2 regions of the Aristaeella lactis genome follow, and region 2 is predicted to be linked to the other one. Evidence: riboswitches for the same ligand, from Rfam matches in the RefSeq annotation. Region 2 holds a riboswitch; the other holds the start of a gene.
What was found. A riboswitch is a leader RNA that binds a small molecule or an ion and turns the genes downstream of it on or off. The one in region 2 is predicted to bind S-adenosylmethionine.
Positions count from the first base shown of each region.

Region 1 (16,090 bases), 560 kb from region 2:
AGGAAACCGGATGATCCGGTCAACCCCTATAAGATCAGGAAGATCAACAGCATCCTGGAGCCGTTGAAAGAACTGATGGGAAATGAAGAATACGGGCAATATCTGGATCTTATAGAAAATGCAGAATTAAAGGCTGAAGCGGAACAGGGACATTCATCGGAGAATGGAACAGGTGGAGATGGATGTAATGGGAGAACATACAGTGATGTGGCACTTATGCTTACGCAGTATAAGGGAGCGATGAAACGGTTCAATAATGAGAAAATGTGACAGCGGTTCCCCTCAAAAACGGTTCCCCTCGTGCCTTCTGAATCTCCGGTTCAGAAGGCAATGAATTATGCCAAAGCAATGTGCTGCTTTGGCATATGAATTATTCGTTTGCGATGAATGTGAAGGATACGGCAGACTGGGCAAATTGGACAAAGATGCAAAAATGGGACAAATTTGCATTTGTAAATCGTTTTATATATGGAACGGTTCCAAAGAAATTCGTACGGATTGTACTTTTGCGCGCATAAAGCTTTAATCAATACATTATACAAGAATCTATGAACAAAATGATATTTGATTGTAGAAGGAGGAGTAAATGAAAAAAATACTGTTTTATCTTGCTTTGATTGTTTTGATACTCGCTGTAATTCCTGCTTTAGCTACTGTAACAAAAGAGGGTGAATACTATACAGAACAGGATTACAACTGCATGGGTGGAGGCCATGTAACAGCAACAACATATAGTGCCGATACATTAGATGGATGGAATGATTCTAGTCATTTCTTCCATTATACAGCCTGGAGACGCTGCCAAAATCCGCATTGTGACTGGAATGATGGTGGAACAATAGTAAACGATAGTAAGCCTCATTTTAAAGCAAGTAATACACCACGGCGGATCTATACATCAAAATGCCAAAGCTTAGAAAATCCTTCAACGCAGCATTTTGTCATGGTCTCAAAATTCTATAGTTGTGGATTCCCTGGTTGCGGCGGTGATGTTGAAGAACATACATCGTACTTTTCAGGCCACATTTTTAACAAGGTAACATGGGAAGAAACGCCTCAGGGGCGTAAAAGAAAACACGCATGTGATTGTGGTTACTATTACTATACAGACCATTGATAATTTGGATAAATGTTTTGTGATCGACTTCAATAAAGCGGTTTGATCATTTATGTATAAGTGATACACATATAGGATGGTCTATCCAACAAATTCATCATTAAGGAGACAGAAAATGAAGAATAATGTTAAAAAACTGATAGCCATATGCCTGATTATTGTTTCGGTATTTGCTGTTATTAACGCCTTTGCGGATGTGGTGCTGAAAGATGATGGCGGTGGACATGTGCATAAGTTTGATGAATTCTGGTATTCATACAATAAGCCTTCACAAAATCTGCATATAAATGTATACAGATGTTCCTGTGGTAAGACGGAACGATGGTATTCCAGTATTGATCCTTCCAGGCCCGCTGGAAATATCGATTAATCAACATGATGGTTACCGGCAGCTGAAAAGCTGCCGGTGATTTAATTGTACGCGGTGAAGATTCTTTCAAAAAACAGTAGACAGATGAAAACAAATTCCCCCTTTTTGACGTCTAATAGTATGGAAGTATTTCCATGGGTTTCATACGGAGTCTGTGCGCATCATAAAATACAACAACTCATCATACGGAAACCTTTACTGAACCAATACTAAAGTTTTGAAAGGAAAACGAGGTGATCGATCGGATACCGGGTGTAAAAACCAGGCTGACCAATACTTGCGTACAGATGAAACCCGATGGATAAACCGGATGACAGGAGATACGGAGCTCCTGTCATTTTTTGTTGGTTTTTGATTTGTTTAGATCTTTACTTTTTCTCTTATTTTTGGACGTGAAAGTAAAGAATTTGAGATGGCTTCTTGTTTTCAGGTAAAGATCTTTGGCTTCGTTTTTTTTAATTGAATTCTAATTACATTCCAACCGGCTGTTCGTGTTTCGCGGGCGCGTTTAGTGTACGCTTATGATGTCAGGGGAGCAGAGCTTTTCCGCGCGCGTGCCTGAGCCGGACTGTTGGGCGGAATTGGGAGAAATAACCCCTGCTATTGCTCCTTACTGAATCTGTTTTGCGGGTTTGGATGGCAGTATCCTTTTCATATACCGGGGGATGAACCGGGAAAGGAGAGAGAATCATGTTTTCGCTGCTGGGTGCGTTGTTTGTCGGCGCTTGTGTGATTGGACGGCATAGTTTCAGGGCCCTGACAAGGGGACTTTTGTTTGGCGTGCTGATCGGCATTTTCGGAAAGCGGAACTTTGATATGAACCGGGTGCGGGAAGACGTCCATGACAAGGTCAGGGACGTCCGGAGAACCGTGAAGAAGGCCGTGAAGGACGCGAAGAAGGAGATGCGGGATACCGGAAAGGCGCAGCGGGCCGCCTGGGAAGGAAGGGTGGCAGAGCGCCTGGAGAGGGCGGAAGCGCGGATTGACGCGGCAAGGGCCCGCCAGGCGGAACGGGAGGTTCGGGTGGAGGAACGCCTGGAGAAAGTCCATGAGCGCATTGCCGTGGAGAAAGCGCGGCAGGCGGAACGGGAAGCGCGGCTCCGGGAGCACATGGCCCAGGTGCAGGAGCGGCTGGCGGCGGAAAAAGCCCGCCATGCGGAAACAGAACAGAGGATCCGGGAAGAGCAGGAAGCTGTGCGCGCGAAGATCGAAGCACAGAAGGAAGAACGCCGCCTGCAGGCGGAGGAGCGCATGGCCCGGATCCATGCGGAGATAGAAGCCCGGAAGGCCCAGAGGGAACAGAAGGCCCGGGAGGAAGCAGAAGCGCGGAAGGAACAGGAAATCCGCCGCGCGGAAGCTGCCGCGGTTCCGGCTGAACCAGTGGTTATGGAGATTCCCGGAAACGGGAACGAAGCCCTGGAAAACCGGGAACTGGTGGAGGAACTGGAACGGAATGTCCGGACAGCCGCCATGGCCGCGGATGTCCCGGTGATCGAGTTCCCGGAAGAGGATGACAGGTACTTCTCCGCAAAGAAATACGGGTACGCCTGATTGGGGGAAGAACTGTGAACATCATCATTGCGTTTTATATCCTGCTGGATATCGCGTTTATCGGATTCTTTACGGTGCTGTTCAGACAGCGGATCCGGGAGGAAAAGGAAAAGGCCGGCGCGGAGCCGGAGGTTAAGGTGGATCTGGAATGCCGGAAAACACTGGGGTGCGACCCGGCCGGTTGCGCGGAGTGCGTAAGGGCCGCGGCGGCACAGCGGTGAGCGTCAGCAGGAATAATCGATTATTGGTAGAATAATATATACGTAAACTGAATAACGCCTATGAAGAGTGCGCGAGGGACAAGCCCTGTGACCGCACGACAACCTGCCGGAAACGGTAAGGTGCCAAAGCTTGACCGATAGGATGAGAAGATACTGCGAACAGAGTCCTGTCGGAAACGATAGGACTTTTTCTTTGCCCTCTTCATGGCCGGACAGATGAAAGGAGAGGGAAGAACATGGAAGGAAAGAAAGAATGTGTCGTCGGTTACTACAGGATCATAAAGGCAAAAGATCCTAATGCTGTTCACAGGGCTTTGCAGAAGGGATACGGGATCAAACATCCGGAACGGATCAATGGGTATTCCGGAGTCGTTTTCGGAACAGGGGATGTATTTGTTTCGGAGGCTGTTGGCCGGCGCATGGGAATAAAGGAATTCAAGGAGTTTGTCTTTAACTCGCTGATGATGTTTGGAAGGGAAAAATACGGGGAAATCTCCAGTGATGCTGAGGAGCTGAACGGGGAAAACCGCTGGCTTGGAAACGGTGACTATGTCTTTGGCCGTTACGGGTATTTCTTCGATAACCGTTATCAGGGAAAGAAACAGTATGATGAAATAATCCGGATCAGGATGTGGAAAGGAAACACCTGGGTCACCTATGATTCTGAAATGGATCTGTTCTTGCTGCTGAAGGATAACGGGGATGACCCCGGGACGGTGGTGGAAGACTTGCCGTGTGAGGAAGAATAGACGACGGGAAGTTGACAGGATCCGTTTTTCAAGTCATACTTGAAATACAAAACTCAAGTTCAATTTGAATCTGCTGGTTGCATGTCCTTTTCCGGGATAAGATAAATACGGAAAGGGGATGAGCAGGATGGCAGATGTGAAACACAAGATCAAACTGCTGAACATGTTCAGGCTGAATCCGGACAAGTTCCTTCCGGTGGCGGATCACGCGTGGAAGGTGTTCCCGGAGGAGGATCCGGGAACCGAATGGTATGACGACACGGAGGTCAACCTGGGCTGGGATGCGGGGCTGCTGGAGCCTGACCGGCCGTACTTTATGGAATGCTGGGCAACCTGCGGGATCACGATGCTGACATACTTTGTGTCAACAAGGGGGATTGAGGACGCGTCCACGGAGGACCTGGTGAGGATGCTGACGGACGCGCATCTTTTCCGGCTGCTGGATCCCGAAAATCCGAGGACGTCCGTGATGAAGTTTGAGGATGATACCGGGAATGAGTTTTATTCCATCAACGTGACGGCCGGGATTGAGGATGACCTGTATGTGGAAGGCGGAGCGTGTTATCCGTTCGGGCCGCTGAATGAGTACAATGAACGGAAAATGAAAGGGGAAAAGCCGGATGACGGAAAACGGAAAGATGAATAAGGTGATCGGGGAGAGGATCAAGGCGGCACGTCTGGTAAAGGGGCTGAGCCAGGAGAAACTGGGAGACCTGCTGGGGGTCTCCTTCCAGGCGGTGAGCAGCTGGGAGACCGGAAAGTTCATTCCTGATTCGGATCATCTGGCGGCGCTGGCGAAGGCGCTGGATCTCTCCCTGGACGCGCTGTTTGTGGATGAGGAAAAGAATTGGGAGCTGGGGAGGATCAATTATGATCCTGAGCACATGTTTACCCGTGTGAAAGTCAAGGCCGAGGAAAAGGGCATGTTCCAGACGCTGCGGGTGCTGGACCTGCTGCGTCCGGCGCATGGAGCGCAGCCCAGAAAGTCGAAATACGGGTTTAAAGCCAGCTATACTGTGCATCCCCTGACCATGGCCTGTCACGCCCTGGCGATGGGCCTTGTCGATGATGACGTTCTCGCGGCCTGTCTGGCTCACGACATGGTAGAGGACGCCCATATGAAGCCTGAGGATCTGCCGGTGAATGATCGGGTACGGGAAGCGGTACGGCTGGTCTCCAAGAACATGTATGATCCTAATGATCCGGATTGGGAAAAGAAATACTTTGAAAACATCCGGGAGAACCCGCTGGCCTGTTTGGTGAAATGCCTGGACCGGGTGAACAACCTGGCGGGGATGGCGGACGCGTTTTCCCGGAAGAAGATGATCCGGTATACGGCGGAAACGGATAAGTATTATCCGGCTCTGCTGGAAGTGGTCAAAAAAACACACGGATGGAATGATGCCTGGTGGCTGCTCCGGTATCAGATGATGACGATGGTGGAAACCTTCAAGAGGCTTTTGTGAGGAAAGGAGAAACATGGAGGAGAAGTATCAGTTTATCGATATACACAGCCATATTATCTACGGCGCGGATGACGGGGCCGGAAGCCTGGGGGAAGCGGTCAGGCTGCTGGAGCTGGATGAAGAAGAAGGCGCGGCGGCTGTGTTTGCCACCCCCCATTACGGGAAGGAAAACGGATACGCGCCGGACGCTGCCGGGGTGATGCAGACCTTTGAGCGCATCCGGGAACGGGCGGCGGAGGAAGTGCCGGGGCTTCAGCTTTACCTGGGAACGGAATGGTACTGCGCCTGGAACCTGGGAGAGCGGATCCGGAGGCGGGAAGCCTTCCGGATGAACGATACGGACTATGTGCTGGTGGAGTTCCTGGAATACAGCGAGGAGCATGAAAGCGCGGACAGGATCCTGACGAACCTTGCGGAGTTGAAGAGGCAGGGATTCAAACCGATCCTGGCCCATCCGGAAAGGTATAAGGCGATGCAGGAGGATTGGGACCTGGCGAAGCAGGTATGCGATATGGGCGTGCTCCTGCAGGTGAACGCGTATGACCTGGACCTGAACTGGAAGATCCGGACCAAGGAGCTGGCCCAGTGGCTGGCTGCGGAGCGGATGGTTTCGTTTATCGGGAGCGACATGCACGGGGTGTATAACGGCAAGCGGGTTCCGAAGATGAAGGAGGGCATCCGGTGGCTGTATGAGCATACGGACAGGGAGTACGCGGACGCGGTGGCCTTCGGGAACGCGGAGCGGCTGCTGGGAGTATCTTTGGATAAATAATAAAAGGTGTCGCCCGGCAGGCGACCCGGACGGAACGCGTCAGGTGTAGGATATGGATGTAAGCGGAATTGAGTTTGATGAAGGAGGAATGACGCATGTACGGAGCGATACTGGGAGATATCATCGGGAGCCCCTTTGAGTTTGACCAGGGAGGGAAGACAAAGGAGTTTCCGCTGTTTTCGAAAAGAAGCGGATTCACGGATGATTCCGTGATGACCCTGGCAGTGGCGGACGCCCTGATGGCGGCCGGGAAGGACCCGGAAAGGACAAAGACGCTGCTGGTGTATTCCATGCAGCGGTGGGGGAAGAAGGAACCGGACGCCGGATACGGCGGGATGTTTTACCGGTGGCTGCGGATGGAGAATCCGCAGCCTTACGGAAGCTACGGAAACGGCAGCGCCATGCGGGTGTCTTCCGCGGGCTGGCTGTATGACACCCTGGAGGAAACCAGGGAAATGGCCCGGCTGACGGCGGAAGTGACGCACAACCACCCGGAAGGCATCAAGGGCGCGGAATGTACGGCTGCGGTGATCTTCCTGGCCAGGAACGGAAAGAGCAAGGAAGAGATCCGGGAGTATGTGGTATCTGAATTCGGATATGACTTAAGCCGGACCTGCGATGAGATCCGGCCGGGGTACCATCATGTGGAGACCTGCCAGGAGACGGTGCCGGAAGCGGTGACGGCCTTCCTGGAAGGGAACAGCTTTGAGGACGTGATCCGGACAGCGGTCTCCCTGGGCGGAGACTGCGATACGCTGACCTGCATCGCGGGCAGCATGGCGGAAGCGTTCTACGGGGTACCGGAGGAACTGAAGGAGGAATGCCGGGAAAGGATCACGCCGGAGATGCGGGAGATCCTGGAGCGGTTTGATAAGGTAAGGAAGTAAAGGAAAAACGCATACAGAGCGGCGGCGCGGATACGCATCGCCGCTCTTTTGAAAAAGAGTGTTTGGAATTATCAATATTTGTGGTACAATAACCAAAACCACTCCGAAAAATTGATTCTACAGGGAACGGGGATTGATTGATGTTATCTCATCTCATCAGCGTGCATTATATTACCATCTTTTTGGTGGTCCTGCTGGGGATCAAGCTGCACGCCCAGGGAAAGACACGGGATGTGGAGCTGCGGTTTTACTGGCTGACGCTGATCTGCTGCGCACTGCTGGTAGTGGAGGATGTACTGGAGACCGCGGCGGCGGAGGATCCGGATATGCGGTTCTGGCGCACGCTCCTGTCCATAATGGGGTATGTGCTGCGGCCTACGGCGGCCATGGGGCCGCTGCTGGTGGTCTGCCCGAAGAGACTCAGGAACTGGAAATTGTGGATCCCGTGGGGGATCAACCTGATCGTGAACCTGACGGCATTCTTTTCTCCGGCCGCGTTCTACTTTAATGAGAACTACGATTTTGTACGGGGACCGCTGGGCTATGTGGTGTTCGCGGTATCCTTCCTTTACCTGCTGATGATCCAGAGCATGATCTGGAAACGGTTCTATGAGGGCAAAACCGCAGAGCGGTGGATCCTGATCGTGTGCGTGGTGGGCTGCATGCTGGCCTCCGTGGTGGATGCCCTGTACGGGCGGGTGCACATCAACGAGGCGATCATGATCTCCTGCGTGTTCCTGTTTATCTACCTGCGGTCCCATGACAACTACCTGGATCCGCTGACGAACCTGCGGAACCGGTTCGCGTTCTACGACGACAGCGAGCACCTGGTCCGGGATATCTCCGCGGCAGCCTCCATGGACATGAACGGGCTGAAGGAGCTGAACGACACGAACGGCCACGCGGCTGGCGACAAGGCGCTGGTGGCAATAGGGGGATGCCTGAGGGAAGCTGTAAGCCGGAACACGATCGCCTACCGGGTGGGCGGAGATGAGTTTGCGGTGCTGTTCATGCGGCAGGACGAGGGCACGGTGAAGGCGGCTCTTGCGGGCATGAAGGAACGCATTGAAGCGGCCGGGTACAGCGTGTCCGCCGGATACGCCATGAAGGCGGCGGGGCAGGGCCTGGAAGAGGTGCTGCAGGAAGCGGACCGGGAGATGTATAAGGACAAGACGGCGTATTACTTCCGGAGCGGAAAAGACCGGCGGGGGCATGCGGGAACCCCGGGAGGAATAAGGCCCTGTTGAGGAATAAACAAAGAGGCGGTGCCTGACGGCACCGCCTCCGCTTATCTTTATGGGGTTAAGGGTTATGGATTACGGATCCAGATCGCAGTAGTAATCACTGTATTCGTAAGTTAAGTTGTCTCTTTTTTCCGCTCCGCATTTGGAACACTCGTATTCATCACCGCTCACATAGACGTATCTCCAATGACCATGGGGCGTGGAAGAAAGGGAGCAGGATACAGTTTTATGCTGCGTATACATACCGTTATACTCACCCGCATAAACCCAGTTATGGTTACACTCAGCCAAACCCGGAGCTATGATCGAGAACAGCAGGATGACTGTGAGTGAAATCGCGATAAGTTTCTTTTTCATAAGTACCTCCTCATTTGGTTCGTTCTTTATATTTGTAATGCAGTGTGTTTTCAGATGCTTATATACCTGGCCACAGCATATGAATCAGCAACTGAACAGAATATATTGAACGGTTTAGTTATCCCACCCCCTTTGTGTAATGGATTATTCTGTAAAAGGACACCGCATTGCAAAACGGAATACAGTACCGCCGTTTGTGCAAGGCGTTACGGGTTCCCGGCCGTATGCCGGGGAATGAAAATCTATTGAACAGCCTGAATCTGTCGGGGAAATTATTCGTATTTGACGCTGTATTTCTCGCTCTTGGTCATCTTCCGGCTGCCGGAACCTTCCACGTAAGGCATGAGGATGATCAGGGTGCGGCCCTTCTGGAGCTTGATCTCGTTGCCGTCCTCACCGTAGAAAACGGTACGGCTGTTGATGTCGGTGCGCTCCCAGACGCCGCGGTAGTGCTTGCCGCCCATGAAGTAGTCAGCGTTGCCGGTGCCGGTGAGTTCCGGATCCGGACGGAGGCTGTCGATCCAGTGCATGCCGATGCCCTGGACAATGATGTTGTTGAAGGTAATGAGCTCATTTTCGTTCCGGCTTTCCGCCACAACCTTTTTGACGGTTTCGCCTTCGCTGTTCCGGACCTTTTTGATCTCCGGGTTCACGAGCACGGTATCCTTGTAGGGCACATCGCCGAGTTTCTCCACATTGACATAGCGGATATAGGCATTGAGGGAAGAATCGTACTCCAGGCGGCTGTCGGTTTCATATTTGTTGCCCCAGGTCACATAGACGATGGAGCCGGAGTCGCCGCCTTCGGGCAGGTCATCCGAGAAGAGCCAGGTATGGTTGGCCGGGACGTGGTCCTTCGGGACGATGTTCTTGACGATGTCCGCGGGCATGAAGAGCTCGCTGTTGGCGCTGTCGATACCGCTGAGACGCCAGACATAGTCTTTCCAGGCCTTGGGGTAGTCACCGACATAGGCCAGGCCGATATCGTCCGGAGTGGCACCGGCGGGGTTGCGGACGCCCAGCTTCCGCCATTCTTCCGGGACGTCAGCAGAGGAATAACCGGAGGTGCAGTAAGCACAGTCCCATTCCTGCCGGATACGGCAGTGGGTGAGGCGGGTGCTGCGGACAAAGCCGACATAGTCCGGAATGGTGTCGGAGAAGATCATGGACATACGGGTTTCATTGCCGCCCTTCTTCTGGGGCGCTTCATAGACCACATCGGAATAGGAACCGTTGACGGGGGCGACGATGTACAGCTTGCCGCTCTTGCTAACGCCGACGCCGTTGCCGGAATTGGAGATCTGTACCATGATCGGCTGGTACTGGCCGGTGACGGAAACACCCAGGAAGCCGTCCGGGGCTTCGATTTCATCCAGCGCGCGGCCGGTAGTGGGGCTGAAGCCTTCGCCGATCACGTCATCCGCGGAAGGGTTGAGGCCGGCACGATTGATTTTGATGTTACGGTCGGAAATACCATCGATCTCAGTGGGTTCCGCAAAGGCGGGAACTGCTGCCAGCAGGGCCAGGGCAAGGAACAGGGAAACGATTTTCTTGGTCATACAGTTAATTCCTCCGGTTCATGTTCTAGAACATACTCATATATATAGACGAATGAGGAGGGGATTTTGTGCCATGGTTTTGAAATTTTTTTGTAAATTTTCTGTAATGTACGAACAGACTTGCACTGAGACCGTTGGTGCTCAACGGCTCCAGTGCAAGAATGAATTATGTCAAAGCAATTCATTGCTTTGACATATGAATTATCGTCTGCGACGATATGAATTATTGAACGGCGGAGACCGTTCAATATGAATTATGCCTTCCAGGCATATGATAGTTACTGTGCTTCGCACGGGGTATTTGCCTGTGGCAAATATGATATAATTATGTACACAATACGGGGAAATGATTCCGGAGGAGAAAACAGTGAAGAAGATTCTGATCACGGCGTTTGAACCGTTTGGCGGAAGCGCGGTGAATACGTCCGCGGCGGTGCTGGAAAAGCTGCCGAAGGAGATTGGCGGGGCCGGGGTGGAAAAGGCGCTGCTGCCGGTGGTGTTCGGGAAGGCGGCGGAGAAGGCTCTGACCTGTAAGGCGGACTGTATCTTTCTGCTGGGGGAGGCCGGAGGCCGGACAGCGGTGACCCCGGAACGCCGGGGAAGGAATGAGCGGAATGCCCGGATCCCGGACAATGAAGGGAATAAGCCGGAAGGGGAGAAGATCCTGGCGGACGGGCCGGAGGAATACCTGACGGTGTTTCCCGTGGATGCCATCACGGAAGAGATGAAGGCGGAAGGATACGGGATCGAAGTATCCGAAGACGCGGGAACCTATGTGTGTAATGACACCTTCTACCTGGCGGGCGTGAAGAGCGCTGTGCCGGTGCAGTTCATTCATGTGCCGGCGGAGAGGGAGAAGGCGGAGGCGTTTGGGGAGATAGTGGAAAGGTTTATTGAAAAATGCCTGAAAAGCATTTTTCAATAAAAAGGAAGGGGTAAGTGAAATTTTGAACGGCGGAAGCCGTTCAATGAATTATTTGCCTTCGGCAAATATGAATTATCGTCTGCGACGATATGAATTATTGAACGGCCAGCCGTTCAATATGAATTATTCGGCTACGCCGAATATGATGATGACCGGAACGAACGCAGTGAGTGCAGCGGAGAAATCTGGCCACAGGTTCAGATTAGAACGGAGAAACTCCGGTTGTAACTTCTGTTTGTATATGTATGAGAAAAATGGTATAATTTCCCTGTAAATCAATGGTTATCCATCTGCGCACAAAAGAGACCTATCATTCTTCGTTTTTTTCTTAATCCTGTTTTGAGCGAAAACCTGTTTTTGTTTCGGAGGGAATGAGAAGATGACAGAAATGCTGAAGCAGATTCCGTACTGGGAATATCTGACGGAAGATGAAAAGAAGCGTGCCGCGGAGTCGGCGTATATCCGGCACTATGTTACGGGAGAACAGATGTACGGGCCCTATGTGGAATGCGTGGGCATGATCCATGTGCTGAAAGGGGAAACCAGGGCATACCTGCTTTCGGATGAAGGCCGGGAGGTAACGCTGTTCCGGGTGGTGCAGGGGGACAACTGCATTATCTCCGCTTCCTGCGTGCTGGCGCAGATCAGCTTTGAGGCGCATATGGAGGCCTCGGAAGATTCCGATATCCTGATCATTCCCGTGGAGCTGTTCGGGGAATTCTGCGAGAAAAATGTGTATGTGCGGTGTTTCGCCTATGAGCTGGCGACGACGCGGTTCTCCTCTGTGGTGGCAGTGATGGAGCAGACGCTGTTTTCCCGGCTGGACAAGCGGCTGGCGGGGTGCCTGCTGCGGCTGTACAAGAAGACCGGGGACACGGAGATCCGCCTGACCCAGGAGCAGCTGGCCGGACAGGTGAACTCCGTGCGGGAGACCGTTGGACGGATGCTGAAGCGTTTTGCGGCGGAAGGAATGATCGAGATCCACAGGGGCGGCGTGATGCTGAAGAACCTGAAAAAGCTGGAGGAAACAGCCCGCTGAGGCTGTGTGATCTAGTCACTGACAAAAGGGGTTCGGATGAATATAATAGCAAACTGAATCCCCATAAAGAACCGCCCTTTCCCGTCACTGCATACCACGGGGGAGGGCGGGATCTTTTTGACCTTTGGGCAAAAAGATCAATGAACAATGAACAATTAACAATGAACAATAAAAGGTTTTTGCTTGACCGAATCTTTATCGCGTGATATAATGCCTTTCGTTCCCTGTTATGGTCTGTTGGCTCAGTTGGTAGAGCACATCGTTCACATCGATGGGGTCACTGGTTCGAGTCCAGTACAGACCACACGGGAAAACCCACCCCTAGCGGGTGGGTTTTTCGCTGTGCCCGTGTACTGGCCTCTCACCAGTGTCCAATCGATGCGTTAAGCGCATCGATTGGGCGCGGAGCCGAAGCGCTGCCAGTGGCAGATGAAGCGAGGCGGAAGCGTAGTGAGCAACAAGTCATGCAAGCGGCAGCGAAGCAGGGCGACGATTGCGAACTTGACCGAGCAAGCGAAGCGCAGCGAGACCTGGTTCGAGTTCAGTACGCCGAAGATCAATTTACAATTATCCGGCTGCGGCCGGGGAAGATCTCTCCACGCGGCCGTAAACGGCCTTGGTCGAGATGACATTTTAGGTGCATTACTATGCGGTTCCCATGTGTGTTGATTCGATCTGAACCCGTAGGAGATTCTTCGACGTCGCCTGCGGCTCTGCTCAGAATGACACATAAACGAGCGGCGAGCCCGCTCCAAGGGCGAGCAGCGACGATTGAGCGAACGGAACACTGGTTCGAGTCCAACTGTCACCACCACGAATCCGGTAGGCGTTCAAGTTCAACGCTTACCGGATTTTTTTGCGTACCCCTCAAGGGTACGCACTTTTCGAAGTCAGGAGTACGCACTTTTTTGTCAGAGGGGTACGCAAAAAGGGTACGCAGTTCACCTGAAAACTGCGTACCCTTGGAAGCATTTCGTTCACATCCATCGTGATGCTTTAGCCAACTTCCGTTTTTTTCACCAGAAACATAAGCAATTAACGAGCAGTTTTTCTTTCGAGTTTCGTATGCCTAATAGGAAAAAATATCAAAAAATAATAAACACTCACCTAGTAGCAGTGCTATGATAATATATGTTGAACAAAGGAACAGAAATCCAATAAAGCACTGTTCCAATGCTTAAATTAACATGGCATGGCTGCCAAAGTGATCAACACACGAGGAGGAATCCTTCTTAAACTGATTAAATAAGGAGCACTGCTGTATGTTGTTTCAATCATTGGATAAACTCAAGCGGCAGTCGATACTGGCTGCAATTCTCATGATGGCTCTCGGTGTGGTCATGCTGATTTGCCCCGAAAGCTATGTGAATACCCTCGTTGTGACCGTGGGCTATGGGATGATTATCTTTGCGCTCGTGGAGATGCTTGAATTCATTGTAAGCAAAAAAGCCTTGATTCACTACATCATTTTTACCGGCGCATTATTCATCGCTATTCTCGGCGTCTTCATACTCATTTACAATCAGGATCTTCTGAAAGCCTTGGGCTGGCTGTTCGGATTCGTGCTGGTGCAAGATAGCCTGTTTACGCTGTTGAATGCTCTGTTGTTTGCCCGCCGCTCCAATCGGAAGGGTTGGTGGATGCTGATCATATTTGCCATTGTGCTTATGGCTTTGGGTGTATTGATCTTTTTGAATCCCTGGTGGGATTCCCCGACCTTACTCATGAGGATCATCGGTGGCGCGCTCCTGTTTTCCGCTTTTGTGAGCACGCTTAGGCTCATTTGGGTGTGGCCGTTCAAAAACGGGAAGGAGAGTGCGGAAGATGCCTCTGAACGATAAAGCGCAAAAAATGGTGGACAAGCTTGAAACTGAAAAAGAACAGATCAAACATAGTACGGAGGAAATGAGTGCGGAACTGAAGCGGCTCCTTGAAAGTGAGATCAATGCGTTTCAGAAGCGCGAGAAGCACCGCTCCACCGAAATGATCGCTATCTTTGCCAGGCATAATTTCTACGCCAACGGTTTTACACCGCAGGAGCTTCGGACGACCCTGGAAGATCTTGGGCCAACCTATGTAAAGATCGGCCAGATCATGTCCAGTCGGGTTGATCTTCTGCCTGTCGGGTATTGCAGGGAACTGGCAAAGCTGCGTGATAGCGTAAAGCCTCTGGACCCGGCTGTGGCCAAAGCCGTCATCGAGCAGGAAACCGGCAAAAAAAACGACGAAATCTATTCTGAGTTTCGGGATGAACCACTGGGATCCGCATCGATCGCACAGGTCCATTATGGTGTCCTCAAGGATGGTACCCGAGTCGTTACCAAGATACAGCGCCCTTTGATCGCCGACATGATGCGAAAAGACTTCGTGCTTCTCAACAAGCTTGTTGACCTGGTGAACATCGTCGAGGAAGATTCCGACGAACAGGTCATCGACTTCAAATCGGTGATCAGAGAGGTTGAACGTGTTACCAAAGCTGAACTTGATTTCCGCGTGGAGGCAGAAAACACACGTCTTTTTAGGAAGAAGTGCATTGATGACGAAGAACTGATCTCCTGCCCAACCGTCATCGATGAGCTGACCACCGAACGCATCTTTACCATGACCTATATCGATGGCTGCTCTGTCGCCAACACGGAAAAATTGACTGCGGATGGTTGCGATCTGGATGAGATCGGGCGCGTGATTGTGGACAGTTACCTGCATCAGGTGCTGGACGTAGGCACATTCCACGCCGATCCGCATCAGGGCAACATCCTGGTCAGCCATGGCAAGCCCTATTGGATCGACTTCGGGATGATCGGGCACGTCACGGACAAGGATATCGATTTAATCCAAGACGCGGTCAAGGCGCTGTTGATCCAGGATGCTGACTCTTTGGTCAACGCGGTCATGGGTATGGGCGCTGCTTCGGAGAAAACCGACCGCACTATGCTTACCCGGGATGCAGAAATGTTCATCCAGAAGTATATGAATGTGAAGAGCGTCAGCGACATCAATGCGATCGAGGTGTTCGACGAAGTGATGAGCTTGGCTGCCAAAAACCACGTTTCTATGCCTGGCAGGTTCACCATGCTCGCCCGCTCCCTCACCACCCTGGAAGGCGTCATTGAGCAGCTTTGCCCTGACCTGAACATATTCGATATGCTTTATGATAAGCTGAAGGAGCGTGCGCGGCAGAATATGAACATTCCGCGTGAGCTTTTTGAGAAAGGGCAGGAACTGGTCAAGGCGGGTAAAAAGGCAGCAAGAATCCCTCTCCTCGCTTCTGAAGTTCTGGAGGGTATGGTGAAGGGAAAGACGAAGGTGCGCTTCGAGTTGTCCGGCTATGAGGAACCCCTAAACCGGATCTTCCACTTCCTGCGGTACACCGTACTGACGCTGGTGGCTTTGGTACTGTTCATCGGATCCTGCATTCTTTGCACCACCGATTTCAAGCCGATTCTACCCAACGGAGTGCCCCTGCTGGCTGTAGCCGGGATCGTCTTTTCCATCGCGTTGGCGATATTCTCGATCAAAAAGCTGAAATAGCTGACATTTGTCGTAGCACGATGGCACTCTAAGGTTGCCACATAGAAAAGAGAAAAAAATTAAAAAAATTAGCACTCACCTCTTGACAGTGCTAACAATATGACTATAATATGTGCTGAACAAAGGAACAGCGATCCAATAAACCACCGTCCCAATGCTCAAAATCAACATGGCGTGGCTGCCATGGCGGCCCAACACCCAAGGAGGTAAGAGTTATGTTGATGCCGAGTATTTTTGCTGAGAATTTGTTCGATGATTGGTTTGATTTCCCGTCTTTCCGGAACATGGATCGTCAGCTCTAC
Region 1 is NZ_CP069421.1:2,227,821-2,243,910, reverse strand. It holds gene JYE50_RS10505 (hypothetical protein) at 1-270, shown strand, start outside; gene JYE50_RS10500 (hypothetical protein) at 587-1,117, shown strand; gene JYE50_RS10495 (hypothetical protein) at 1,233-1,487, shown strand; gene JYE50_RS10490 (hypothetical protein) at 2,178-3,038, shown strand; gene JYE50_RS10485 (hypothetical protein) at 3,053-3,259, shown strand; SAM riboswitch class I at 3,315-3,403, shown strand; gene JYE50_RS10480 (hypothetical protein) at 3,496-4,008, shown strand; gene JYE50_RS10475 (hypothetical protein) at 4,136-4,654, shown strand; gene JYE50_RS10470 (helix-turn-helix transcriptional regulator) at 4,629-5,474, shown strand; gene JYE50_RS10465 (CpsB/CapC family capsule biosynthesis tyrosine phosphatase) at 5,488-6,246, shown strand; gene JYE50_RS10460 (ADP-ribosylglycohydrolase family protein) at 6,342-7,133, shown strand; gene JYE50_RS10455 (GGDEF domain-containing protein) at 7,274-8,380, shown strand; gene JYE50_RS10450 (hypothetical protein) at 8,450-8,734, opposite strand; gene JYE50_RS10445 (DUF3048 domain-containing protein) at 9,007-10,293, opposite strand; gene JYE50_RS10440 (pyroglutamyl-peptidase I) at 10,661-11,218, shown strand; gene JYE50_RS10435 (Crp/Fnr family transcriptional regulator) at 11,598-12,257, shown strand; tRNA gene JYE50_RS10430 (tRNA-Val) at 12,489-12,561, shown strand; gene JYE50_RS10425 (DUF308 domain-containing protein) at 13,520-14,098, shown strand; gene JYE50_RS10420 (ABC1 kinase family protein) at 14,082-15,788, shown strand; gene JYE50_RS10415 (Hsp20/alpha crystallin family protein) at 16,004-16,090, shown strand, end outside.
Region 1: it holds a riboswitch for S-adenosylmethionine, as region 2 does, so the genes downstream of both, JYE50_RS10480 (hypothetical protein) here and metK (methionine adenosyltransferase) in region 2, are expected to answer to the same signal.

Region 2 (16,090 bases):
GAGAGTGCATCAACCAGGATGGTCAGCCCATATGTGGAATAAAACTATCTCCTTTTTCTGGCATTATTCGAAAATAAATGCCTGGGGAATACAACCTGCTTTTGCAATAGGAGATTAAGGATGAAAAAGATAGTATTAGTAATTCTATGCTTAGTAATGTTTCTAATGTCGGGGCTTTCTGCTTATGCTGATGCAAGTGATAATATTGTAATCGGTTTTTATGATAAAAACGGAGTTGCCATCTATAAGGAAAATGATCGGTATGGCCTTATCAATACAGATGGTGTTAAACTTACAAAGGCAGAATATGACAGCATAATCATGGCCAAAGGGTTATATTTACCTTCATCTGAAGAGTATGGTTGGTATATTTACAGAAAAGGTGAGGAAGCAGGCTGTATCAGTAAAAATGGTAAAGTGGTGAAATATGATCCTGAGTGGAACAACAGCAAATACGAGTATTTTATCGGCAATCTGATGGTCATCAAAAATACTGTCACAAATAAATATAATATCTGCAACCCTGACGGAGATTTGCTGTCCGAAGGCTGGTATGAAAAAGTAACGGCTATGCCTCTAGGCGGAGCACTAATAGAAGACGGTGAAAATATTATTGAAATTGATGACAATGGGGAAGTTGTTGCTCAAATACAGGCGGATGGAGAAACTGTAGGCCGTTGTTCCGAAGAATATGTATATATGCATGATTCTTCGATACATGGAAAATGTTCACTGCGCAGCTTATCTGATTTAGCCAAAATAATAGGGGATTGTGATTTTATAGATTATACCGGTTATCACGATGGACTTATTCTTGCAAGAAGAAAAGATAAAATTGGGTTTTTTGATAAACAAGGTGTTTTGACTGTTCCGTTTATATATAACATTGGCTCGAACAATTTTTCCAATGGTAAAGCTGTTGTAGAGGACGATCTATTTTATTACTTTATAAATACGGCCGGTGAAGAATTGCATAAAATTAGAACAGATGCGATTTCCCTAATTACACATTTTTCAAAATGGGGCATACTTTTTTCGGAGGAAGATAAACAAATATGGGGTTTTATGGACGAACGGGGGAATGTTCTTTTTGAAGTGGATAGCAGTCGATATTCATGGTTCCCTGATCTTTATAGTTCGCTGGAATATATTCCGGTTTATGATACACTCAAAGAAAAGTATGGCATGATAAAACATGATGGGACATGGATTCTTGAAACGGAATATGATTCTGTTGGAGACTTTGAAGGTGAGTATACATATGCTGAATTGGGGTCACTCTATGGAATAATAAATAAGATGGGAGAATGGGTGTGTAAACCGCAATGGGAATTCCTTGACATGATTATTGAAAGAGATAAAGAGGTTTATATTATAGGCAGAAAAAGACAAGATTATGAAGTACAGGTATATAACATAAAAGGAGAATGGGTTTGTCCTTATTTCTGGAACAATAGTAAGTGGTAATGACTGCGCAGGAGACCGGGGATGCAGACAGGACAGTTTTCTGTCAGGGGGATTTGCTGTGAAACCAGTGTTGAAAGAAATATATCTTGATATGCTGAAACATATACAGGATTATGGGTTTAAACTATATAAAGGGAAAATCTGGAAATATGATCCTTCGATAGGTTATGTTATGTCGTTGGAGGTCGATTCAACAAGATGGGGAACACTCAACGATATTGTTTTATGTGCCGCAACGAGTCAGGAACCCGTAAAACTAAAAGAGACAAGAAAGGCGAACGGGTTTTATTTCAAGACATGCCTGCGGGTTGGCATGTATGTATTAAGACATGAAGGAAAACAAGTGATCACCTGGGATGATCCGTATGAAAAAGCAGATCTTGTTATGAAAAAACAATATGAAGCTTTGAAACCATATCTTGGAACATATTTATATCCTTTACTTATGTTTGATAATGACGTGGAAAAATATTTTGCAAGCATGGAAAAACTGTATCTGATGGAATGCGAAGCATATCTTGGAGAAAAAGGAGTCAAATGGCTGGATCTGGCACTTGAAGCATACAGACTGGGTGATATCAAGCGCTCCATGAGGATTATTGATTTGAATACAGATCTGTGTGAAAAGCAGATAGAAAAGTATAACGCAGAATCTAAAGACAGTGTGCGCTGGTGGATGCAGGAGAAACAAAAAACAATTGAGTTGGCAGACTTAATCAACAAAAAGCCAGAGACTGTTCGTCGTATTATTGATGAAAACAGGGCGATATCGGAGAAGACCTGTCAACAATTCTTTACTTCAAGGTTTTTCAGTCTGAAGTCATGAATGCTGGAGATAAAGGGGACGGGAGACAGTTCTCTGTCTCCCCGGAGGAGGTTAGCCATATGAGAAGATTCATAATATTCTTTTTGATTGGAATATGTTTATGGTCCCCTGTCTGTCGGTGCGAAACTGTTGAGAATACCTATATATGGGCACCTCAGGGAGAAGTATGCTACTTTGAAAAAGATGGACTGATCGGACTTATGAAGACTAACGGGGAAGTGCTCATTGAGCCAAGGTTCACGAACGCAAAGCCTTTTTATTTCAACATAGCTGTTGTGGAAGAAAATGGTCTTCTTGGTGCGATTACAGATAAAGGAGAGGTATTGATTGAGCCTGTTCATCAATGGGATGCCCTATATTTTATGGGCACTGCCATCAATAAAACCATGCATCATGAAACATTGATATATGAAAAAGAGCGAAAGTTTGGTTTTGTAACACTTGATGGTGTTATTAACGAAGAGCTATGGGACGATATATCCCCTTTTGTCGGTGGAACAGCAATTGTAAAGCGTAACAATCAATATAATTTGATTGACACGCAAGGCAGAATCCTGTGCCAGGAATGGTATTCGAAAATCAACTTTGATTATGATCAATTATCTTCTTCGCTTTTAGCGCAGGATGCGCAGGGAAAGTATGGGGCATTGGGACCCGCGGGAGAAGTTCTGATCTCCTTTGAATGGGATTATATAAGAAAAGCGGACGATTGCTATATCGTGGGGAAGGATGAGAAAAAAGGGATTTTAAACAGCAAGGGTGAACTTCGCGCTGCGCTGGAATGGGATGACATATCTTCTTTTTATGTTAAAAGCGGTGATCCCCTGATGGCACGAAAAGATGGGAAATGGGGTTTTATTGATCTGGACGGTAATCAGGTAATTCCTTTTTTATGGGATAACGTATATGCATTCTCCCAAGGGGTTGCAAAAGTCGAAACAGACAATCTGTCTGGTTTTATCAACAAAGAGGGCGAATATGTTATTCCATTACAAAAGATGGTAACAGATGATTATTTTGATTCAGACGAAACAGTTTGTTTTACTGATATAAACGATATAAACCAATGGGGATACATGGATCGAAACGGTAATATCCTTTGTAAAGTGAATTATCAGCATTATATGGGCGAACCAATAAAGCAGGAAGGTTTGAGTGTGGTAATAAAAGGTAAAAAAGATGGGTATATGGATATTTACGGAAATATGGTATTCCCCTTTCAATGGGAACTTGCAGATGGTTTTTCAAACGGTCTGGCGTTTGTAGGGGATGGGGAAGCATGGGCTGTCATAAACAACAAAGGTGAATATGTGACTGACTATATTTGGGCTATGCCGGGTTGCTTTGAGCAATATGATGAAATGCTGCTGTCCAAGGTATGTATGCGGACAGATACGGGGTTCGTGGAAGGGTATATCGACCAGAATGGTCAGCCCATATGCGGAGTAAAACTGCCTGTATGGTAAGAGCCAGGGGACGATTTCGTGTCTCCTGTATCCCTGGAGGAAGTGTAAAATGAAAAAAGAGTTATTGGTGTTGTTATGTATTGTTTGCTGTGCTTTGTGTTCAGTTTGTTATGCTTCAGGGTGTCAGGCAAGAATAACAGGAACAACATATGAATGTGCGGGTGAATTCAGGAATAACTGGGTTGGAAAAGCAACAGATTATATTTTTGTGCAGGACTCACAAGTTGATATAACAGAAAAAATGAAACACATCAAAGATATTCTTGCACAGTGTTCTTTATACAGTGAAGATGATATCAATGTACCAATAGAGGTAAAAAAAGTATCATGTGTTCAAACTCAGTTTGGAATGAATGATGATGATCTGATCAAAATGTATATGAATCCAGAACAGTACAGTCGTTTCTGGGCGCATTGCCGGATAGAAACCCGGGAAGACCTGCTTCTGTTGTATTCAGAGACGGATGATAAAGGTCTCTGGATAGACAGGGGCTGCGGACAGGAATTACCCAGATATGATGATGTGGAAATAAAAAAGGATATCAGCAATGACGTGTATTTGATCATCATCGTTCAAAATGACTTATTCGATGATGTGAATCAGGCGATAACCGGAGCGCACATCAGATTTGTGTTCTCGGACATGATAGGAAATGAGTATACATATACTGCGGATCTCAGCGAGGCTGTCCGGATTAATCCTGAAGAGGCAGTAACTTTTCAAATTGAATCCATAGAAGATAGTGAGACAAAGTTGGACGAGAATGTAATCCAATATTTTATGAAGTCTGGTGTTAAGGACAGAAACAAGAAGCAAAAGCTGACAGATCATCCGGATCAGTATGAATGCAGGTCATGTACTATCACTCTTTCGGATGAAAATCCTGAGTTTTACTTTGCCAAACCCGAGTTCGACTCAACTGAATCAGAGATCATTTTTGTGGATGAAGATATCTTTGATGGTTGTTCAGACATGGAGTCCAATACGATTATTCTGTACTATTTTGTTCCCAAACAAAAAAAGACACATGATACATTTGATGTTTGGCTAGTGGTGGAATTTGACAAATATGAAGCGAATTTCAACTCGTTCGGGTTTTCGTTTGGACCGTGCTACAGGGTACATCTGGGAGAAATAACACTGTAGAATCAAGAAGACAGGGAACGATTCAGGGAAGACAATGTATCGGAGTGCTGAATGAGTCAAACAGAACCGTCCCCGTTGACTCCGATTTTCTGTTGATGGATGAAATATAATTACAGGAGATACGAGACAAGGAGACAGGGTTATAGATGCACAATTATAATGATTTGGAAGCAGATTATCCAGACAGGTTCTCTGGGAAAAGACAACAGGTATTGCATGAGACTCTCCGAGACCATAAAATGTGGAGACGGGGGAAGTATTGAGCAATAACGGACAGAGGCCCCTGTTGACCCGGGAAAGAGGTATTGAAGGATGAACAGGAAAGAGGAAAAGATCCTGGAACGAATTGACTGGATCTGGAAACAGCTGGGTATATCGTTGATCCTTTTCGTCCTGGGAATAATGCTGCTTGGCTGGCTTATCTCCTCTCAGCGCGGTGGCCAATTCATGGATGGCATATCGAATGAATGGCCGGGGTATCTGTTTTTTGGATCAGTATTTGGCGGATTATACCTGATATTTGAATTTGTGGCAGATGACCATGTTTACAGGAGATCTAATATAAGGACAAGACGGTTCGGGCGTTTTTGTGGTTTTTTGTTAATGATAGCACCGGCGCTTTTTGTTATCATCTTTGTTTACCGGCTTTATGAGCTGAGAAAACTGCACAAATCATTACCGGATGACTGGAGAAGGCAATGAGCCTGAAGGGAACGCTGAAAGCCGAAGGATAAAAGGCCGGAAATGAAGAAAAAGCAGGGGTTTGCCTTGGCGCAAACACCTGCTTTTTTGTTACCGGAAATACAATGCAAAACCCCTCAAAATCTTGACGGTACAAGGGAAACTGTGTAAAATATATCAAAAGAAGACAATAATCGGATATGGGAGGGATACTGGTGCTTTACAATGGCAAGATCTGGATCGGGTCCTGCGAAAACGGCACCCCTGTGTATCTGCTGCCCTCCATGGCTAACCGCCACGGCCTGATCGCCGGTGCGACGGGTACCGGCAAGACCGTTTCCCTGAAAGTGCTGGCGGAAGGCTTTTCCGATCTTGGCGTTCCGGTGTTCCTGAGCGATATCAAGAGCGACCTGAGCGGCATGGTCATGGACGGCACCCCGACAGAAGCGATCGATAAGCGGCTGGGGAAGTGCGGCGTGCCGAAGGATGTGTTCAAATACACCTCCTATCCGACAGAATACTGGGATGTATACGGGGAACAGGGCATTCCGATCCGGGCGACAGTGCAGGACATGGGTCCGCTGCTGATGAGCCGGATGCTGAACCTGAACGAGACCCAGAGCGGCGTGATGAATATCGCGTTCCGGGTGGCCGCACGGGAGAACATTCCGCTGGAACACCTGCAGGACCTGAAAAACCTGCTGATCCACGTGGGTGAGAACGCGAAGGAATATACCCTGGAATACGGCAATGTTTCCGCGGCCAGCGTGGGCGCCATCCAGCGGGCTGTGGGCGTGCTGGAGGACCAGGGCGGCAACGTATTCTTCCGGGAACCGGCCATTGATATCAACGACTGGATCCAGGTGGACCCGGCCAGCGGCAGGGGGAAGATCAACATTCTGTGCGCGGACCGGCTGTTCAACAATCCCACGATGTACTCCACCTTCCTGCTGTGGATGCTGACGAAGCTGTATGACCTGCTTCCGGAGCGGGGAGACGCCGATAAACCGATCGTTGTGTTCTTCTTTGATGAAGCACACCTGTTGTTCAACAACTGCAGCCGGTCCCTGATGGAAAAGATCGAACAGGTGGTCCGGCTGGTCCGCTCCAAGGGCGTGGGCGTGTATTTCATCACCCAGAGCCCCGCGGACATTCCCATGACGATCCTTGGCCAGCTGGGTAACCGCATCCAGCACGCCCTGCGGGCATACACCCCGCTGGACCAGAAGGCGGTCAAGGTCGCGGCACAGACGTTCCGGACGAATCCGTCCTTTGATACAGAAGAAGCCATTACCACCCTGAAGACAGGCGAGGCACTGGTTTCCTTCCTGGATGAGCACGGAGCTCCGAGCGTGGTGGAGCGGGCCACCATTCTACCCCCGCAAAGCTATATGGGTGCGATCAGCCAGGAAATCCGCAGGATGGTCATCAACGCCAGTCCCATGAAGGACAAGTATGAAGATGCAGAGCCTGCAGATGATCCCGGAACTCAGGAACAGCCGACACCGCCTGCACCGCCGGTACCACAGGTACAGGAAATGGATCCACAGCGGTTTAAGCTGATAAACGGCCAGTGGTACTATTTCTGAGGTGCGGCAGGAAGCTGATCTCCATTGTCACTGTTTACTTAACGACCCCGGAACGGCGCAGGGAGGAGAGCGCCGCAGAGAGAAGATGGCAACATTCAAAGTATTCGATCCTACCACCGGTCAGTATGTTGAAAAAGAAGTCGAAGGCATGGCTCCTGTGGCTGAGGCCGTGAAGGAAGCTGCCGCTCCCGTTGTGGAAGCTGTGCAGGAAGCTGCCGCTCCCGTGGTTGAGGCGGTTCAGCAGGCCGCGGCTCCCGTGGTTGAAGCCGTGCAGCAGGCAGCTGCCCCTGTGGTGGAAGCTGTTCAGCAGGGCACTGTGGTTGAAGCAGTCCAGCAGGCTGCCGCTCCTGTCGTGAATGCCGTGCAGCAGGCCGCCCAGCCCGTGGTGCAGGCTGTGCAGCAGGCTGCGCAGCCCGTGGTTCAGGCTGTCCAGCAGGCTGTTCCCACCATTCAGGTGCAGCCCCAGGCCCAGAAGATGCCCGTGATGGTGCTCGACCAGGCTACCGGCCAGTATGTGCAGCAGATGGTGGACATGGTACTTGATCCCGCGACCGGGAACTATGTGCCCGCCCCCGTGGCTGTGGATCCCAAAGCTCTGGAAGCCCAGCAGAAGGCTGCTGCCGCTGCCGCCAAGGAAGCGGAGCGGAAAGCCCGTGAGCAGGAAGCGGCTGAACGCCGTGCCCGCAATGACCAGCTGCGTGAAGAAGCGGCTGAGCGTGCCCGCCGGAATGACTCCGTTGCCGGCCGTGTAAAGAACACCGCGATCAGCTCCGCAACCCGTACGATTGTAAACGGCCTGATCAAAAATCTGGGCAAAGCGATCGGCGGCATTTTCGGCAGCAAAAAGTGATGACGACGAACGGCTGCGACGATCACAATTGAAAAAACATATATAATAATACGGGGAGGATCTGAATTATGAAAAAGCTTCTTAAAGAGTTCAAAGACTTCGCAATGAAGGGTAATGTCCTGGACCTGGCAGTAGCCGTTGTTCTGGGCGCCGCGTTCAACAAGGTTGTCACCGCTGTGGTGGAAATCTTCCTGAACCCGATTATTGAGAGCCTGCCCAAGATCGAAGACGGCGGATCCGCCTGGACCGCTCCGCTGATCTCCTTCGCGGCTGTGGTTGTTGAATTCCTGCTTACTGCCCTGGTGCTCTTCATCATCGTGAAGGCTGCCAACAAGGCCAAGAACCTGAAGAAGAAGGAAGAAGCTCCCGCGGAACCCACCACCAAGGTGTGCCCCTTCTGCCAGAGCGAGATCAGCATCAAGGCTACCCGCTGCCCGAACTGCACCAGCGAACTCAAAGACTAATTCAGAATTCAGAATTAAGAATTCAGAATTATATGTTTTTCTGCAAGACTGGGTTATATCCCTAGTCCTGTCTGGAAAGACAAGGTTGTTTTGATTATGGAATAACCGATACAATATGGAGGCACATATGCACTGGCGCATAATGTGCCTCCGTGCTATAATTCCTGATTGGTTGGCTGCCTGAAGCAAAACGGAAGGTGGAAACCGTGAGAATAACAGAAAGAGAGATATATCCATGAAAAAGATTCTGGTTGAAACTTCTGCCCGCCACGTGCATGTGACCAAGGAAGACCTGGAAGCCCTGTTCGGCGCGGGTCATGAGCTGACTGTGAAGAGCTGGCTGAGCCAGCCCGGACAGTTCGCCAGCGAAGAGCAGGTGGACGTGGTCGGCCCCAAGAACACACTGAAGCGCGTCCGTATCCTCGGGCCTGTCCGTCCCGCCACCCAGGTGGAGCTTTCCCTGACTGACGCCCGTTCCATCGGCGTGACCGCTCCCGTACGTGAGTCCGGTGACATCGCCGGTTCCGGCGCCTGCAAGCTGGTTGGCCCCGCGGGCGAGGTTGAAGTAGCCGAAGGCGTGATCGCCGCCAAGCGCCACATCCATATGACTCCTGCCGATGCTGAAGAGTTCGGCGTGAAGGACAAGGACGTTGTTTCCGTGAAGGTGGATACCGACGGCCGCGCCCTGACCTTCGGTGACGTTGTGGTCCGCGTGAGCGAGAAGTTCTCCCTGGCGATGCATATCGACACGGATGAGAGCAACGCTGCCTGCGCCGTGAACGGCACTATGGGCGAACTGATCAAATAATGAACAATGAACAATTAATTGTTTATCAAAAGCAGGGTCCGGAAACGGATCCTGCTTTTTGGTATATATTATATATTGACAAGGGTACAGGGTACAGATATAATAGCTCCGCAACTGAATACCTTATCACGAGTGACCGAGGGATGGGCCCGATGACGTCACGGCAACCGGCTTGAGCAAGGTGCCAAATCCCGCAGCGTGCACACCCCCATGGGAGGCGCTGACAGATAAGGACGGTCTGAAGAGATCGAATCCCGCCTGGTTTGTGTGCAAGCCAGGCGGTTTGCTTTTGCAGCGGACTATATGAACAGAAAAGGAGAGAAAAAGATGCGCAGACTGTTTACTTCCGAATCCGTTACCGAGGGACATCCTGATAAACTGTGCGACCAGGTTTCCGACGCGGTGCTGGACGCCATCCTGGAGAATGATCCCACTGCCCGCGTGGCCTGCGAGACCTTCGCCACCACGGGAATTATCACCGTCATGGGTGAGATCACCACTACTTCCTATGTGGACATCAATGCCATTGTCCGGAAGGTTGTGACCGAGATCGGTTATGATTCTCCCGAAAAATCCTTCAACGGCAACACCTGTGCCGTAATGACCGCTATCCATGAGCAGAGCCCCGATATCGCCATGGGTGTGAATGACGCCCTGGAGACCCGGGGTGACAACAAGGAAGCGGATATCGGCGCGGGCGACCAGGGTATGATGTTTGGCTATGCCTGTACCGAAACCCCCGAAAGGATGCCCCTGGCGATTGCCCTGAGCCACCGGATGGCGCTTCGCCTGACGCAGGTGCGCAAGGACGGCACCCTGCCTTTCCTCTATCCGGACGGAAAAACCCAGGTGACTGTGGAATATGAAAACGACAAGCCCGTGGCGGTGGACACCGTTGTTGTTTCTGCCCAGCATTCCGCTGACGTGGATATGGATGTGCTGCGGAAGGAAATTAAGGAGCAGGTGATCCTGCCCATTATCCCCAAGGAGCTGCTGACGGAAAAGACCCGGATCCTGATCAACCCCACCGGCCGTTTCGTTATCGGCGGACCGACCGGCGATACCGGTCTGACCGGCCGGAAGATCATTGTGGACACCTACGGCGGTTCCGCACCCCATGGCGGCGGATGCTTCTCCGGCAAGGATCCGACCAAGGTGGACCGGAGCGCTGCCTACGCTGCCCGCCATGCCGCGAAGAACGTGGTGGCTGCCGGCCTTGCGGAGCGCTGCCAGATCCAGCTGGCCTATGCCATCGGCGTGGCGGAACCCGTCAGCGTGCTGGTGGATACCTTCGGTACCGGTGTGATGCCGGATGACAAGCTGGCGGAGATCGTGACAAAGGTGTTTGACTTCCGTCCTTCCGCCATCATTGAGCGGCTGAACCTGCGCCGCCCGATCTACCGGCAGACTGCCGCCTACGGTCATTTCGGCCGGACGGATGTGGATCTGCCCTGGGAGAAGGAAGACTATGTTGAAGCTTTGAAAAGCTTCAACAAATGAACAATGAACAATTAACAATGAACAATGACATTCTTTTGGACTGAAATAGTCGTCAATAGGGTATTGTTGTTCTCTGAACCACAGGATATTGTGGAGAGTATTGTAAAGCATTGGAAGCGTGCAATCCTTGCCAAAAAAGGCTTGACAAGGATTCGACAATTCTGATATATTTATTTAGCTGTCCGTTCATTGCGGACATGCATCGTAAGACGTTCCCCGGAACCGGGTCTGCTCCCGGGATCCGCAAAACGAGTTAAATCTGTGAGGAGTGTTGACCATGTTCCGTACTTATCAGCCCAAGAAGCGCCAGCGCAGCAAGGTGCATGGCTTCCGCGCCCGTATGGCGACCAAGAATGGCCGCCGGGTTCTGGCTGCCCGCCGTCGCCGCGGCCGCAAGGAACTGACGGTGTAATTACCGCCGTAAAGCCTGCTTCAGTATGACTGTGGATAAGGCCCGCCCGTTGAAGATGGGCGGGCTTTTCCTCATAAAGGCGCTGTTTTACCGGCGCCGGGGGATACTCCGCGCGGAGCGGAAGGAAAACGAATGGAAAGACGTTATCGGCTGAAGAAAAACAAGGCGTTCCAGTATGTCTATCGTAGAGGACATTCTGTCGCCTGCCGTAATCTGGTCATGCTTCTTGCCCCGGGCAGGGAGCTGAAGATCGGGTTTTCCGTCAGCAAGAAAACAGGCAACGCTGTGACCCGGAACAAGATCAAGCGCCGCCTGCGGGAATGCTTCCGGCCCTATTTAGGGGATGTGAAAACCGGTCTGTACGTTATTGTCGCCAGAGCTTCAGCTGCAGAGGCCGCCTTCGAAGACCTGAAGAAGGATGTGCGGTATCTGCTGAAAAAGCAGAACGCACTGCTGAAACGTTCTTCAGATGAAGGGAACCGCGCCGAATGAAACGCTTTCTTCTGTTCCTGATCCGTTTCTACAGACGGGAGCTGAGCCCGCGCAAGCATAAACCCTCCTGCCGCTATATTCCCACCTGTTCAGAATACGCCGTAACAGCGATCGAGCGGTACGGCGCCTGGAAGGGCGGGCGGATGGCGGCCTGGCGGCTGCTTCGCTGCAACCCATTCAGCAAGGGTGGTTATGATCCCGTACCGGATGATCCCTGCACTACTTTAAGGAGGGAATAACCCGGAATGAATGACTTTCTTTTCAACATCCTGGCCTGGATCAGAAGCTGGGTCGGGAGCTGGGGCTGGTCCATGGTGGTTTTCACCGTCATGATCCGTCTCGTGCTTACGCCTCTTGATATCAAGAGCCGCGTGAGCATGCGCAAGACCACGAAACTGCAGCCCCAGCTGCAGGCCCTGCAGAAAAAGTACGCCAACGACAAGGAAAAGCTGAACGCCAAGACTGCTGAACTCTATAAAAAAGAGCATATCAATCCCCTGTCCAGCTGCCTGCCGCTGCTGCTGACCTGGCCTATCCTGATCGCCGTTTTCGGCGCGATGCGCATGGCAGCCAACAAGGAACTGCTGATGCAGCTGACCCAGATCCTGAACAACGAGGTTCCGACACTGGAACGCTGGCTGTGGATCAAGAACCTGTGGATGCCGGACAGCCTGTTCGCTTCCAGCATGCCGGATCTGAACACCCTGCGCCAGATTCCCACCGATCAGTGGGTGACCTGGTTCAACGGACTGGACCAGAGCAGCCTGCCGGTGCTGATCAAGGATCTGGGGCTGACAGTTGACAGCTTCAGCCAGAACAACCTGGTTACCACGCTGCAGACGATGATCGGCACAATCAAAGAACCCGGCGCAGTCTTTGCGAATGCTGCTTACGCAAAAGCAATCGCGACCAATCCGCAATGGACCTTTAACCTGCTGATTACACAATTCTCCCTTGTAAATGAATACAATGGCTGGCTGCTCCTGCCCGTACTGTCCGCAGCCACCCAGATGGCGATGACCAAGCTCATGGGAACAACCCAACAGCAGCCTGCCGCGCAGGGAAGCGGAGCGGGAACCGGCAAATTCATGCAGTGGTTCTTCCCGATCTTCTCCATGGTAATCTGCCTGAGCTATTCCTCCGCGTTTGCCCTGTACTGGGTGGCCGGTAACCTGGTAAGCTCCGCCCAGACAATGATCATTAACAAGATTCTGGATAACAAAGAGAAAGCGGCCAGTGCTGTGGCCGGGGAAGGATCCGTAAAATGAAACAGTATGAAGCTTCCGCCAAGACAGTGGAAGAAGCCATCGAACTGGGGCTTCAGGAGCTTGGCGTTTCCATCGGTGACGTGGATGTTCAGGTTGTGGAAGAAGGCAGCAAGGGCCTGTTTGGCCTGTTCGGTTCCCGCCCCGTTAAGGTTCGCCTGACGGTGAAGGATTCCGAGGAAGATCCCCTGGCGGATTTGCTGGAAGACAAGAAGCCTGCCAAGGCCAAAAAAGAGCCGGAAAAGAAGCCTGAAAAGAAGCCCGCAGAGAAGAAAGTGGAAGAGAAGAAGCCCGCTCCCGAAAAGAAGAAGGCTGAGAAGAAGCCCGAACCCGCCGCGGAAAAGAAGGCTGAAACGAAGATCGAAAAGCCCGAGATCCGTCCGATGGAGAAGCCTGAAGTGACCATGATCCCCGCTGAGGAGCTGGCCGCTGATTCTCCTGCCGGGATCGCCCATGCGTTCCTGATGGAGATGACCAGACTGATGGGTGTGGACGTGACCATTGATATGGGCACGGACGCTGACGGCAATGTGTACGGCTATATCAACGGCGATACCCTGGGCATCCTGATCGGCCGCCGGGGTGAAACCCTGGACGCTGTTCAGTACCTGACCAGCCTGAAAGTGAACCGTGGCCGTGAAGGTTATATCCGCGTTACGCTGGATACGGAAAACTACCGCGCGAAGCGGGAGGATACCCTGATCCGCCTGGCCAACCGGATGGCCAACCGTGCCCTGCGCACCGGCCGTAAGGTGAGCCTGGAGCCCATGAATCCCTATGAGCGCCGGATTATCCATTACGCGCTGCAGCAGACGAGCGGTGTGACCACCCATTCCGAGGGAGAAGAACCCAACCGCCACGTTGTTATTACCAACAAGAAGTAATAGCACGGTAACCGACAATATATAACTTTCGGGGGGTTTTTGTAATGTTAGACATTAATCTGCTCAGAAATGATCCCGACAAAGTACGGGAGAATATCCGGAAAAAGTTCCAGGACGAAAAACTGCCCATGGTGGATGAAGTGATCAGCATGGACCGGGAATTCCGGGACGCGATCCAGCAGGGCGATAACCTGCGCAACAAGCGCAAGACGCTGTCCAAGCAGATCGGCGGCCTGCTCGCCAAGGGCGAGAAGGAAGAAGCCGAGAAGGTCAAGGCGGAAGTGGCTGCCATGGCCGATGAACTGGCCGCGCTGGAAGCGAAGGAAGAAGAACTGAAGGCTGAGATCCGCAAGCGGATGCTGGTGATTCCCAACATCATCGATGACAGCGTGCCGATCGGCAAGGACGACAGCGAGAACGTTGAGATCCAGCGCTTTGGCGAGCCTGTGGTGCCGGAATGGGAGATCCCCTACCATGTGGACATCATGGAACGGCTGTCCGGTATTGACCTGGATGCCGCCCGCAAGACCAGCGGCAACGGGTTCTATTACCTGATGGGCGATATTGCCCGGCTGCACAGCGCGATCCTGAGCTATGCCCGCGACTTCATGATCGACCGGGGCTTCACCTATGTGGTGCCGCCGTTCATGATCCACGGCAACGTGGTGACCGGCGTGATGAGCTTCGCCGAAATGGAAAACATGATGTACAAGATCGAAGGCGAGGACCTGTACCTGATCGGTACGTCCGAGCATTCGATGATCGGTAAGTTTATCGATACGATCCTGGACGAGAGCCAGCTGCCCCAGACCCTGACGAGCTACAGCCCCTGCTTCCGCAAGGAAGTGGGCGCCCACGGCATCGAGGAGCGCGGCGTGTACCGCATCCATCAGTTTGAGAAGCAGGAAATGATCGTTATCTGCAAGCCCGAGGAAAGCCCCATGTGGTTTGACCGGCTGTGGCAGAACACGGTGGACTTCTTCCGGACGCTGGATATCCCGGTGCGCACCCTGGAGTGCTGCAGCGGCGACCTGGCTGACCTGAAGGTGAAGAGCCTGGACGTGGAAGCCTGGTCTCCCCGGCAGAAGAAGTATTTTGAGGTCGGTTCCTGCTCCAACCTGGGTGATGCCCAGGCCCGCCGCCTGCAGATCCGCGTGAAGGGCGCTGACGGCAGCAAGTACCTGGCCCACACCCTGAACAACACCTGCGTGGCTCCGCCCCGGATGCTGATCGCCTTCCTGGAGAACAACCTGCGGGCAGACGGCACTGTGGCGATTCCGGAAGCGTTGAGAGTTTATATGGGCGGTAAAGATCACATTGGATGATTCCATCATCCAATGTGATCAATGAATAATGAAGAATGAACAATGAACAATTATAGAATCTTCATTATCCAAAGGAGACAGCTATGTCTGAAGAGAAGAAAAAAGGCCTTTTTGCGCGGCTGCGGGAAGGACTGAGCAAGACCCGGGGAAACATGACCGAGAAAGTCGATGACATGGTCAGGGAAAACCGGAAGATCGACGATGACTTCTATGAAGAACTGGAAGACATCCTGCTCATGGCGGACTGCGGCCTGAAAGCGACCGAAGCGATCGTGGACGAGCTGAAGAGCCGCGTGAAGGCCGGTAAGGTAAAAGATGCCGCGGAAGCCCGGGAGATGCTCAAGCAGATCATGGTTGAGCAGATGGATATCCCGCGTCCTCCGCTGAAATGGCCCATGGTCATGCTGCTGGTCGGCGTCAACGGCGTCGGCAAGACTACGACCATCGGGAAGCTGGCGCTGCGTTTCCAGGCCATCGGCCGGAAGGTTATGCTGTGCGCCGGGGATACTTTCCGCGCGGCGGCGGCCGAACAGCTGACCGTCTGGGCGGAACGGGCCAGGGTGCCGATCATCAAGCACGCTGAAGGCGCTGATCCGGCGGCGGTGGTGTTTGACGCCATCCAGTCCGCGAAAGCGCAGGGCGCTGACCTGCTGATCGTGGATACGGCCGGACGGCTTCACAACAAGAAGAACCTGATGGATGAGCTGAGCAAGATGCGCCGCGTGATCGACCGGGAGTATCCGGAAGCCGACACCCGCTGCATCCTTGTGCTGGATGCCACCACGGGCCAGAACGGACTGATGCAGGCACGGGCCTTCAAGGAAGTCGCTGAAATCGGCGGCATCATCCTGTCGAAGCTGGACGGTACCGCCAAGGGCGGCATCGCGCTGGCGATCCGGCAGGAACTGGAAGTG
Region 2 is NZ_CP069421.1:2,789,073-2,805,162, forward strand. It holds gene JYE50_RS12625 (WG repeat-containing protein) at 121-1,467, shown strand; gene JYE50_RS12630 (hypothetical protein) at 1,526-2,293, shown strand; gene JYE50_RS12635 (WG repeat-containing protein) at 2,353-3,759, shown strand; gene JYE50_RS12640 (hypothetical protein) at 3,809-4,906, shown strand; gene JYE50_RS12645 (hypothetical protein) at 5,219-5,608, shown strand; gene JYE50_RS12650 (helicase HerA-like domain-containing protein) at 5,803-7,176, shown strand; gene JYE50_RS12655 (hypothetical protein) at 7,262-8,026, shown strand; gene mscL (large conductance mechanosensitive channel protein MscL) at 8,095-8,490, shown strand; gene pduL (phosphate propanoyltransferase) at 8,726-9,298, shown strand; SAM riboswitch class I at 9,419-9,532, shown strand; gene metK (methionine adenosyltransferase) at 9,626-10,798, shown strand; gene rpmH (50S ribosomal protein L34) at 11,076-11,210, shown strand; gene rnpA (ribonuclease P protein component) at 11,343-11,702, shown strand; gene yidD (membrane protein insertion efficiency factor YidD) at 11,699-11,941, shown strand; gene JYE50_RS12690 (YidC/Oxa1 family membrane protein insertase) at 11,948-12,970, shown strand; gene jag (RNA-binding cell elongation regulator Jag/EloR) at 12,967-13,851, shown strand; gene serS (serine--tRNA ligase) at 13,896-15,176, shown strand; gene ftsY (signal recognition particle-docking protein FtsY) at 15,260-16,090, shown strand, end outside.